Regions from separate parts of the Actinomadura sp. NPDC047616 genome, predicted to be linked through region 3. Evidence: riboswitches for the same ligand, from Rfam matches in the RefSeq annotation. Region 3 holds a riboswitch; each other region holds the start of a gene.
What was found. A riboswitch is a leader RNA that binds a small molecule or an ion and turns the genes downstream of it on or off. The one in region 3 is predicted to bind thiamine pyrophosphate.

Region 1 (3,249 bases), on a different contig from region 3:
GCGCGACGGTGCATTCTCCGCTGTACGGTCCCATTCCGGCCACCGAGTTCTATCCCGAGCTCTTCGCCGACACCAGCCGTGCCAAGTTCCATCTGCTGGGCGTGGCCGAGGGCGGCAAACCGGACGGCGGGCGGATCGTCACCGTCTGGTTCCAGTTCGACTGGCGGCTGCCCTCGGGGCAGCCGGCCGACTTCGAATGCGTCGACGTCCTCGAACTGGCCGACGACGGCAAGATCACAACGCTTCACATCATCTACGACACCGTCACCGCCCGCCCCGCCTTCGAGGCCGAGAAGGGCGAGGGCAGTTCGTGGCGTCCCGCCTCGTCCACCGGCCGGGCGCGATGACCGGGGCCGGCCGGTGCGCACCGTGCCGGCCCGGCGCCGGCCGCGCGGCGAACAGGCCACCGTCGTGACGATCGGGGCCGCGTCGGCTCCGTTGCGGAGCACGGCGGCCCCGCTCTTCAGCGGCGTCGTCTCCGGCCGCGGCGGATGGCGGAGACCATGACCGCGATCACGGTGACGGCCAGGACGGTGATGCCGATGGCCGCGGCCCACCGGCCGTAGTGGGGCAGACGCAGCGCGCCGGCGCAGGCGACCAGGAGAACCCCGGCCGCCGTGTCACCGGCGCGAAGGTTCGGCATCGTGCCGCCGGACGCGGAGGGGCATCTGGCCGTGATGCCCCTCCGGTGGCTCCCGTCCGGGGGGCGGGCGGCAGCGCGGTCACTTCTGGATCGCGATCCGCTTGGCCTCGTGCTCGGCGGCCTTGGGCAGCGGCACGCGGACGGTGAGGATGCCCTGGTCGTAGGACGCCTTGATGGCCTCGGTGTCGGTGTCCGCCGGCAGGGTGAAGGAGCGCGTGAAGGTTCCGTAGCGGAACTCCGACCGGTGCGCCTCCTTCTTCTCCTCGTGACGTTCGGCGTGGACGCGCAGCATGCCGCTCTCGGCCGTGATCTCCACGTCCCTGTCGGGGTCGATGCCGGGCAGCTCGCACCGGATGACGTAGTCGTCGCCGTCGATGTAGTCCTCGACCCGCATGGTCTGCCCCATGCCCGCACGCAACATCGCGAACGGCGACTCCATCCAGTCGAACAGCTCGGGGAACAGGCTGCGCGGTTCCCTGTGCTCGAGTGCACCCATGACGCCTCCTTCGGCAGAGGTCTTCCGCGATCGCCCCCGGCGGCGGCCGGTCCGCAGGGCGGCCGCTCCTGGTACCGGAGGGGGTGCCCTCCGCGCCGGTCGTCAGTCATCGAGGAGGCCGTCACTCCGGCCGGGGCGGCCGTCAGATCGCTCGCCGTGGGGGCGCGTACGCCTGCGCACATCAGAAGACCTGTGAGGCGCTCTCCCTGCGCCGGCATTGTCCGGTTCAGGTTCAAGGGGTCGCCGCACCACTTGACGTGGTTACGGCCTCTCAGCCTTTCCATTGACTCTCCGTTGGATTTCTCCTTCAGAGAACCTCTGGTCCAGCTCCCTCGCTCGTCTCACAGGCCTGTATCCAATATCGCGCGGCCGGTGATCCGGCACCAGGGGGCGGCGGGCGTTTTTACGGGAAGTGGAGGCACTCTTTGCCGAATTTCGCGTATGCGGTACTTCGCCGCCTGCACCGAAAAAAGGGATGACGCTGAGATAGCGGCCCTGGACGGGGGGTAAAGCGTCAGCGACCCGGGGCCGGCGAGGTGGCAGGGGGAGGAGAGCGGTGGTGGACGGCAGCGAGACGCGTGGTCTGCTCCACCCCTTCCTGCTGCTGCTGATCTGCGAGCAGCCGGGGCACGGCTACGAGCTCATCGACCGGCTCGGCTGCCTGGGCGTGTCCGGGGTGGAGCCCGGTCACGCCTACCGGGTGCTGCGCAACCTCGAGCGTGAACGGCTGGTGGTGTCCACCTGGATCACCTCCGACGCGGGGCCCGCCCGTCGCCGCTACGAGCTGACCCGTGAGGGGCACGCCGACCTGGAGGCGTGGATGGCCCGTCTGGCGCGGCTGCGCGAGGTGCTCGACTCCTGCCTCCTCCGGTGGAGCAGGGCGGACCGGGCGCCGTCCGGGTCGCCTAACGGGCGGCGCGGGTCGTACACGGTCTCGTGAGCGGGAAGGGAGCATGCGAATGGCCGAGGGACGGCCGGTGGCGTCCGCGGTCCGGGCCCCGTTCGAGCGCCGGGCCGAACCCGGCCGGGCGCTGGCCGAGCAGGCCGACCACGTGGCGCGCGCGTGCCGGGACATGGCAGGACGCTTCCGCGACGGCGGCAAGCTGATCGTGTTCGGGAGCGGCGGCGCGTCGACCGACGCCCAGCACATCGCCGTGGAGTTCGTCCATCCGGTCATCGTGGGCAAACGGGCGCTGCCCGCGGTGTCGCTGACCGACGACGCCGCCGCCCTGACGGGGATCGCGGCGGCCGAGGGGCTGGGCGCGGTGTTCGCCGCGCAGGTGCGGCTGCTGGGCGGCCCGCGGGACATCGCGCTCGGCCTGTCGGGGGACGGCCGGTGTCCCGAGGTGTTGCGCGGGCTGCGGGCCGCCCGCGGCCTCGGCATGCTGACGGTCGCGCTGGCCGGCGCCGGCGGGGGAGACGTCGCGGCGGCGGCCGACCATCCGCTGGTGACCCCCTGCGACGACCCCTGTGTGGTGAAGGAGATGCACGTCACCATGTACCACCTGCTCTGGGAACTGGTGCACGTCTTCCTGGAGCATCCGGCGGCGCTGGAGCGCGGCGATGAGCGGTGACGCCGACGGGCCGCGGTGCCACGACGAGGTCTGCGTGACCTGTTCCGACAGCGCCGTCCCCGTCAGGATCCGCGAGCTGCTGGGCGACGGCCTCGCCGTCGTCGACACCGACGCCGGGCCGGAGGAGATCAGCGTGGCGCTGGTCGACGCCGGGCCGGGGGACGTCGTTCTGGTCCACGCCAAGGAGGCCATCGCCGTCGTGGAGGACGCGCCATGACCGTGCCGGACGACACCGGGATGGAGACGCTCTACCCCTTCCTGTACTCGGGCGGCGCCCGCGCCGGCGCCCTCCTGGCGGAGGCGGGCCGCTCGGCCAGGGAGAAGGCCGCCGAGATCGCCGAGCTGCGCGGCTCCCTGGCCGAGCGGCACGGCGCGGCGCTGCTGCGTTGCGCGCGCCGGCTGGCGGAGGCGTTCGAGGCGGGCGGCAGGCTGCTGACGTTCGGCAACGGCGGCAGCAGCACCGACGCGCAGGCGGTCGCGCGGCTGTTCGTGTGCCCGCCGGCGCCCGCGCGGCCGCTGCCCGCGATCTCGCTGCC
Region 2 (3,249 bases), on a different contig from region 3:
ACCCGTGCCGTTTGAGCAGCCGCAGCACGTGTTCCATGATCGGCCGGTTGACGAGCGGGAGCAGGGGCTTGGGCTGGTTGGCGGTCATCGGGCGCAGCCGCGTCCCCTCACCGCCCGCCATCACGACGGCCTTCATCGGGGTTTATCCGCTCCCTCCTGTTCACCGGACGGGGGGCTCCCGTCCGCCGGAGGCGGCGCGCCGGACGCGTCGCCGTGCTGGTGCCGCCCGGGTGGTTCACCCGCGGGCGCCTCCCCCGTGGGTTCTTCCCCGTCCCGGCCGGTTCGTTCCCCGCCGGTTGGTTCTGCGCCGGTTCGTTCTCCACCGGTTCGTTCCCCGGCGGGGACGTCCCCGGCGGGCCCGGCCAGCATGAGCTGCCGCGTCTGCCACCAGTACAGGGCCGCGGCCCACCAGTACAGGCCCGTCCCCCAGATCGCGAAGCACCAGCCGACGATCTTGGCGGTGGTGGCCACGGCGCCGTCGTGGTCGCCCAGCAGCAGCAGCGGGAAGGCGTACAGCAGGCACAGCGTGGCGGCCTTGCCCACGAAGTGCACCGGCAGCGTCCCGCCGTATCCCAGGCGCCGCATCAGCGGCATGATCGGCGTGATCGCGACCTCCCGGCCGACGAGCAGGATCACCAGCCACAGCGGGATCACGTCGCGGACGGTCAGGCCGATCAGGGTGACCAGGATGTAGAGCCGGTCGGCGGCCGGGTCCAGCACCATGCCGAGCTTGCTGGTCTGGTTGAGGGCGCGCGCCAGGCGGCCGTCCAGCCAGTCCGACAGGCCGGCGAACACCAGCACGCCCAGCGCCCACCAGTCGGCGCCGACCAGTACCAGCCACAGGAACAGCGGCACGCCGAGCAGGCGCGCGAAGCTCAGGATGTTCGGTATCGTCCAGATCCGGCCGGACGCCGTCGCGAAGTCGTCCCTCTCGGGAGGCGGCTGCTCGCGCAGCGGCCCCCCGGCCCCCGGTGCACCGGGTGGCGACGCTCCACGTCCGGCTCGGGGCGTCACGCCCCCCGTCCCCCCGCCAACGACTGCCATCACTGACGCGCTCGCTCTCCTCGGTCCGGGCCCACCGGCCAGGCAGGACACGCATCTCTGTCCCCTAGATCCTGACCCTACCGGTCAGCTTGCGAAAGCCCCCGATAGCGTCCGGCCCATGCGGTGGACCCTGCACGGCGAGCGGACCGTCTACGACAGCCCCTTCATGTCCGTCCGGCTGGCCGACGTCGAGCTGCCCGACGGGCGGCGCTTCGACCACCATCTGCTGCGGGTGCGTCCGGCCGCCGGCGTCGCCGCGCTGGACGGACACGGCCGTGTGCTGCTGATCTGGCGGCACCGGGTCATCACCGACCGGTGGGGCTGGGAGATCCCCGGCGGGCGGGTCGAGCCGGGTGAGGACCCCGCCGACGCCGCCGCCCGCGAGCTGGTCGAGGAGACCGGGTGGCGCCCGGGCCCGCTGCGGCATCTGCTGGACGTCCACCCGTCGCCGGGCGTGCACGATGGCGTTCATCACATCTTCACCGCCGACGGCGCCGGCGATCCGGCCGACGTGGAGGCCGAGCGGATCGAGTGGGTCCCGCTGGCGTCCGCGCCGGAGCCGGCGGCCCGGGGCGAGATCGGCTCGGGGTCGACGGCGGCGGCGCTGCTTTACCTCATGTCCCGGGGTTGCGGCAACGGGGGTGCGGCGGGTTAGCGTCGGCGCGACAGATCGCGGGGGCCCGGCGAACCGGGCTGAGATCGCGGCTGAGACGGCCGCCGACCGCTGGAACCTGACCGGGTAATGCCGGCGTAGGGAGAGATCACGTCATCATGACCGACAGCGTGTCCACACCTGTCCACGACGCCCGTCCCGCCCGCAGGACGTATCTCGTCGGGTCGCGTCCCGACGTGCGCGTCCCCATGCGGGAGGTGGCGCTGACCAACGGCGCGACGGTGGTGCTGTACGACACCTCCGGGCCGTACACCGATCCGGGCCACGTCGTCGACGTGCGGCGCGGCCTGCCCGCCCTGCGGGCCGGGTGGATCGCCGAACGCGGCGACACCGCCGAGTACGAGGGGCGGCCCGTCCGTCTGGAGGACGATGGCCGCCGGTCCGCCGATCCGCTGCGTGACCAGGGGGCCTTCCCGCCGCGCCGGCCGCGCCGGGCCACCGGCGGGGCGGTGACGCAGCGGGCGTACGCGCGGCGCGGGGAGATCACACCGGAGATGGAGTTCGCGGCGCTGCGCGAGGGGGTGGCGCCCGAGGTGGTCCGCGCGGAACTGGCGGCGGGACGGGCGGTGCTGCCCGCCAACGTCAACCATCCCGAGTCCGAGCCGATGGTGATCGGCTCCCGCTTCCTCTGCAAGGTCAACGCGAACATCGGCAATTCCGCGGTGACCTCCTCCATCGAGGAGGAGGTGGAGAAGATGACCTGGGCGACGCGGTGGGGCGCCGACACGGTCATGGACCTGTCCACCGGACGCGACATCCACACCACGCGCGAGTGGATCCTGCGCAACTCGCCCGTCCCGGTGGGGACGGTGCCGCTGTACCAGGCGCTGGAGAAGGTCGGCGGCGACCCGGCCGAGCTGACCTACGAGATCTTCCGCGACACCGTCATCGAGCAGGCCGAGCAGGGCGTGGACTACATGACCGTGCACGCCGGGGTGCTGCTGCGGTACGTCCCGCTGACCGCGCGCCGCAAGACCGGCATCGTGTCGCGCGGCGGGTCGATCATGGCGGCGTGGTGCCTGGCGCACCACGAGGAGAACTTCCTCTACACCAACTTCCGCGAGCTGTGCGAGATCTTCGCCGCCTACGACATCACCTGGTCGCTGGGCGACGGGCTGCGCCCCGGGTCGATCGCCGACGCCAACGACGAGGCGCAGTTCGCCGAGCTGCGCACGCAGGGCGAGCTCACCCGGATCGCCGCCGAGTACGACAACCAGGTGATGAACGAGGGCCCGGGGCACGTCCCCATGCACAAGATCAAGGAGAACGTCGACCTGCAGCGGGAGCTGTGCGACGGGGCGCCGTTCTACACGCTGGGCCCGCTGACCACCGACATCGCGCCCGGCTACGACCACATCACCTCCGCGATCGGCGCGGCGATGATCGGCTGGTACGGCACCGCGATGCTGTGCTACGTCACGCCCAAGGAGCACCTGGGCCTGCCGGACCGCGACGACGTCAAGGCGGGCGTGATCGCCTACAAGATCGCCGCGCACGCCGCGGACCTGGCCAAGGGGCATCCGGGCGCGCAG
Region 3 (3,249 bases):
GCGGCGCTTGGGGATCCGCCCCGCCAGCCGCGCCAGCCGCCCGGCCTCCACGGCGTGCCGCATGGCGGCGGCCATCACGGCGGGATGCTGCGCGCGGGTGACGGCGGTCGCCAGCAGCACCGCGTCGCAGCCGAGCTCCATGGCCAGCGCGGCGTCGCTGGCGGTGCCGAGGCCCGCGTCCAGCACCACCGGCACGTTCGCCTGCTCGACGATCAGCTCGATGTTGTGCGGGTTGCGGATGCCCAGCCCCGAGCCGATCGGCGAGCCCAGCGGCATCACCGCGGCGCAGCCCGCCTGCTCCAGGCGGCGCGCCAGCACCGGGTCGTCGTTGGTGTAGGGCAGCACCACGAACCCGTCGTCCACGAGCTGCTCGGCCGCGTCCACCAGCTCGATCGGGTCGGGCAGCAGGGTGCGCTCGTCGGCGATCACCTCCAGCTTCACCCAGTTGGTGTGCAGCGCCTCGCGGGCCAGCTTGGCCGTCAGCACGGCCTCGCCCGCCGTGAAGCAGCCCGCCGTGTTGGGCAGCACCCGGATGCCGCACTCGCGCAGCACGTCCAGCACCGAGCCGCGCGCCGCCGGGTCGACGCGGCGCATGGCGACGGTGGTCAGCTCGGTCCCGGACGCGGTCAGCGCCTCGCGCAGCACGTGCATGCTGGGCGCGCCGCCGGTGCCCATGATCAGCCTGGAGCCGAACTCCTCGCCCGCGATGACGAGCCGGTCCGCGCCGCCGTCCGGGGCCTCGCCGCCCGGGGCCCGGCCCGCCGCGGCCGTGCCGGCCGGAGTCGTGTGGGCCGTCTGCTCTCGCACCGTCAACCTCCCTGCACGGCGGTCAGCACCTCGAGCCGATCCGCCTCCCGTAGCGTCGTGGCGTCCCAGTCGGAGCGCCGTACCACCTCGTCGTTGAGCGCCGCCGCCACGCCGGAGACGGCGGGGGCGACGGACGACACCAGCTCGGCCACGCTGGTGCCCTCGGGCACCTCGCGCGCCTGCCCGTTGACGATGACCTTGACCTTCATGCCGTGACCTCGAAGCGATCGGGGGTGAAGGGACGGGCCTCCTCGGGCACCGTCCCGTCCAGCAGCGTCTCGGTGAGCGCGTCCGCGCTGACCGGCGTCAGCAGGATGCCGTTGCGGAAGTGCCCGGTGCCCAGCACCAGCCCCGGCAGCGCGGACGGGCCGAGCACCGGCGCGTTGTCGGGCGAGCCGGGCCGCAGCCCCGCCGACACCTCGGCGAACTCCAGCTCGGTGATGCCGGGCAGCAGCTCGCGCGCGTCGCGCAGCAGCTCCCACAGGCCCCCGGCGGTGACGCGGGTGTCGAAGCCCATCTCCTCCTGGGTGGCGCCGACCACGATCTCCCCGTCGGCACGCGGCACCAGGTAGATCGACGAGCCCTTCACCAGCCCGCGCGTGCAGCGCCGCAGGAACGGCACCCGGGTGCGCAGCCGCAGCACCTGGCCCTTCACCGGACGCACCGGTGGAACGGTCCCGGGCGGCAGGCCGCCGATGTCGGACGACCACGGCCCGGCCGCCAGCAGCACCCGGTCGGCGGGCAGCCGCGAGCCGTCGTCCAGCCGCACGCCGGCGACGGCGTCGCGCTCGACCAGCACGGCCTCGGCGCGCCGCCGGACCAGCCGCACGCCCAGCTTCTCGGCCGCGGCCAGCAGCGCGGGGGTCAGCCTGCGCGGGTCGATCGAGCCGTCCTCGGGGACGAGCAGCCCGCCGCGCACGCCCGGCGCCAGCATGGGCTCCTGCCGGCGGCACTCCCGTCCGGTCAGCGTCTGCGGGGTCAGCCCCAGCGCCTCCTGGAAACGGCGCAGGTCGTCCAGGTACGCCAGGTCGTCGGCGTCGAAGGCGACCTGCAGGACGCCGTCCGTGCGCAGTCCGGTGTCGGCCCCGGTCAGCTCCTCCAGCTCGGCGACGAACGCCGGGTAGCGCGCCAGGGACGTCAGGCCCAGCCGCAGCAGCGGCTCCTCGCCGTAGGTCAGCTCGCTGACGGGGGTCAGCATCCCGGCGGCGACGGCCGACGCGCCGCTCGCCGGATCGGGATCGACCAGGGTGACCGACGCGCCGCGCGCGGCCGTCCGCCAGGCCGTGGCCAGCCCGACGACCCCGGCCCCAATGATCACGATCTCCAAGTGTGCACTCCCTTCGCCGGCATGATCCGGATCAGGTCCTGGCGGTCGGCGGCCCGCACAGCCGCCCTCTCAGCCCGGTCGTACCGGACTCCCGCGGTTTCTCGCATCTACCACCCTACGTCCCATTAGTCCGGTCCCGTGTGCGGGCATGCGCGTGGCGGACGGCCGTCCGAAGCGGCCGGAACCGGGCGGACTAAGGTGAGCCTTCATGAACAGGGTGATCGTGGTGGGCGGCGGGCTGGCGGGCGTGCGGGCGGTGGAGGCCCTGCGCCGCAAGGGGCACGAGGGAGAGGTGATCCTCGTCTCGGCCGAGCGGCACCGGCCCTACGACCGGCCGCCGCTGTCCAAGGCGGTGCTGGCGGGCGACGCCGACGACACCACCGTCGAGGTCGACTGGGACGACCTGCGCTGCGAGACGCTGCTCGGCGAGCGCGCCACCGCGCTGCGGCCCGGCGACCCGCGCGGCGGCACCGTCGTCACCACCGCCGGCGAGCTGGAGTTCGACGGGCTGGTCATCGCCACCGGCGCCACGCCCGTCACCCTGCCCGGCCACGGCGCCCAGCACGTGCTGCGCACCATCGACGACGCCCGCGACCTGCGCGCGCGGCTGACGCCCGGCGTCCGCCTCGTCATCGTGGGCGCGGGCTGGATCGGCGCGGAGGTCGCCACCACCGCCGCCAGGAAGGGCTGCTCGGTCACGGTGGTGGAGGCCGCCGACGCCCCCCTGTCGGGCGCCATCGGCCCGGAGGTCGGGGCGCTGACGGCCCGCTGGTACGGCGAGGCCGGCGTGGAGCTGCGCACGGGCGTCAAGGTCGCCGCCGTCGAGCCCGGGTCGCTGCTGCTGGCCGACGGCGACCGCGTCGCCGCCGACGCGATCGTGGTCGGCGTCGGCGTCCGCCCCGAGCTGGGCTGGCTGGACGGCTCCGGCGTGGAGATCGACGGCGGCGTGGCGACCGACGCCGCGTTCCGCGTCACCGTCGCGGGCACCCCGCGGTCCGACATCGTGGCGGTGGGCGACTGCGCCGCCTGGTGGTCGAACAGGTACGGGCGGCGCCTGCTCGTCGAGCACTGGGACACCGCCCTCAACGCCCCCGCCGTCGCGGCCGCCACCCTGG

Region 1: it holds a riboswitch for thiamine pyrophosphate, as region 3 does, so the genes downstream of both, ABZ801_RS15225 (Hsp20/alpha crystallin family protein) here and thiO (glycine oxidase ThiO) in region 3, are expected to answer to the same signal.
Region 2: it holds a riboswitch for thiamine pyrophosphate, as region 3 does, so the genes downstream of both, thiC (phosphomethylpyrimidine synthase ThiC) here and thiO (glycine oxidase ThiO) in region 3, are expected to answer to the same signal.

Annotation. Positions count from the first base shown of each region.
Region 1 covers NZ_JBEYTB010000005.1:369,270-372,518, forward strand. The annotation lists gene ABZ801_RS15215 (nuclear transport factor 2 family protein) at 1-347, shown strand, start outside; gene ABZ801_RS15220 (hypothetical protein) at 464-643, opposite strand; gene ABZ801_RS15225 (Hsp20/alpha crystallin family protein) at 723-1,139, opposite strand; TPP riboswitch at 1,326-1,483, opposite strand; gene ABZ801_RS15230 (helix-turn-helix transcriptional regulator) at 1,699-2,079, shown strand; gene ABZ801_RS15235 (SIS domain-containing protein) at 2,099-2,713, shown strand; gene ABZ801_RS15240 (HypC/HybG/HupF family hydrogenase formation chaperone) at 2,703-2,930, shown strand; gene ABZ801_RS15245 (SIS domain-containing protein) at 2,927-3,249, shown strand, end outside.
Region 2 covers NZ_JBEYTB010000016.1:55,150-58,398, forward strand. The annotation lists gene ABZ801_RS31645 (mannose-1-phosphate guanyltransferase) at 1-136, opposite strand, end outside; gene ABZ801_RS31650 (CDP-alcohol phosphatidyltransferase family protein) at 133-954, opposite strand; gene ABZ801_RS31655 (NUDIX hydrolase) at 1,163-1,699, shown strand; TPP riboswitch at 1,707-1,818, shown strand; gene thiC (phosphomethylpyrimidine synthase ThiC) at 1,816-3,249, shown strand, end outside.
Region 3 covers NZ_JBEYTB010000002.1:588,483-591,731, reverse strand. The annotation lists gene ABZ801_RS06950 (thiazole synthase) at 1-708, opposite strand, end outside; gene thiS (sulfur carrier protein ThiS) at 810-1,016, opposite strand; gene thiO (glycine oxidase ThiO) at 1,013-2,134, opposite strand; TPP riboswitch at 2,125-2,239, opposite strand; gene ABZ801_RS06935 (FAD-dependent oxidoreductase) at 2,343-3,249, shown strand, end outside.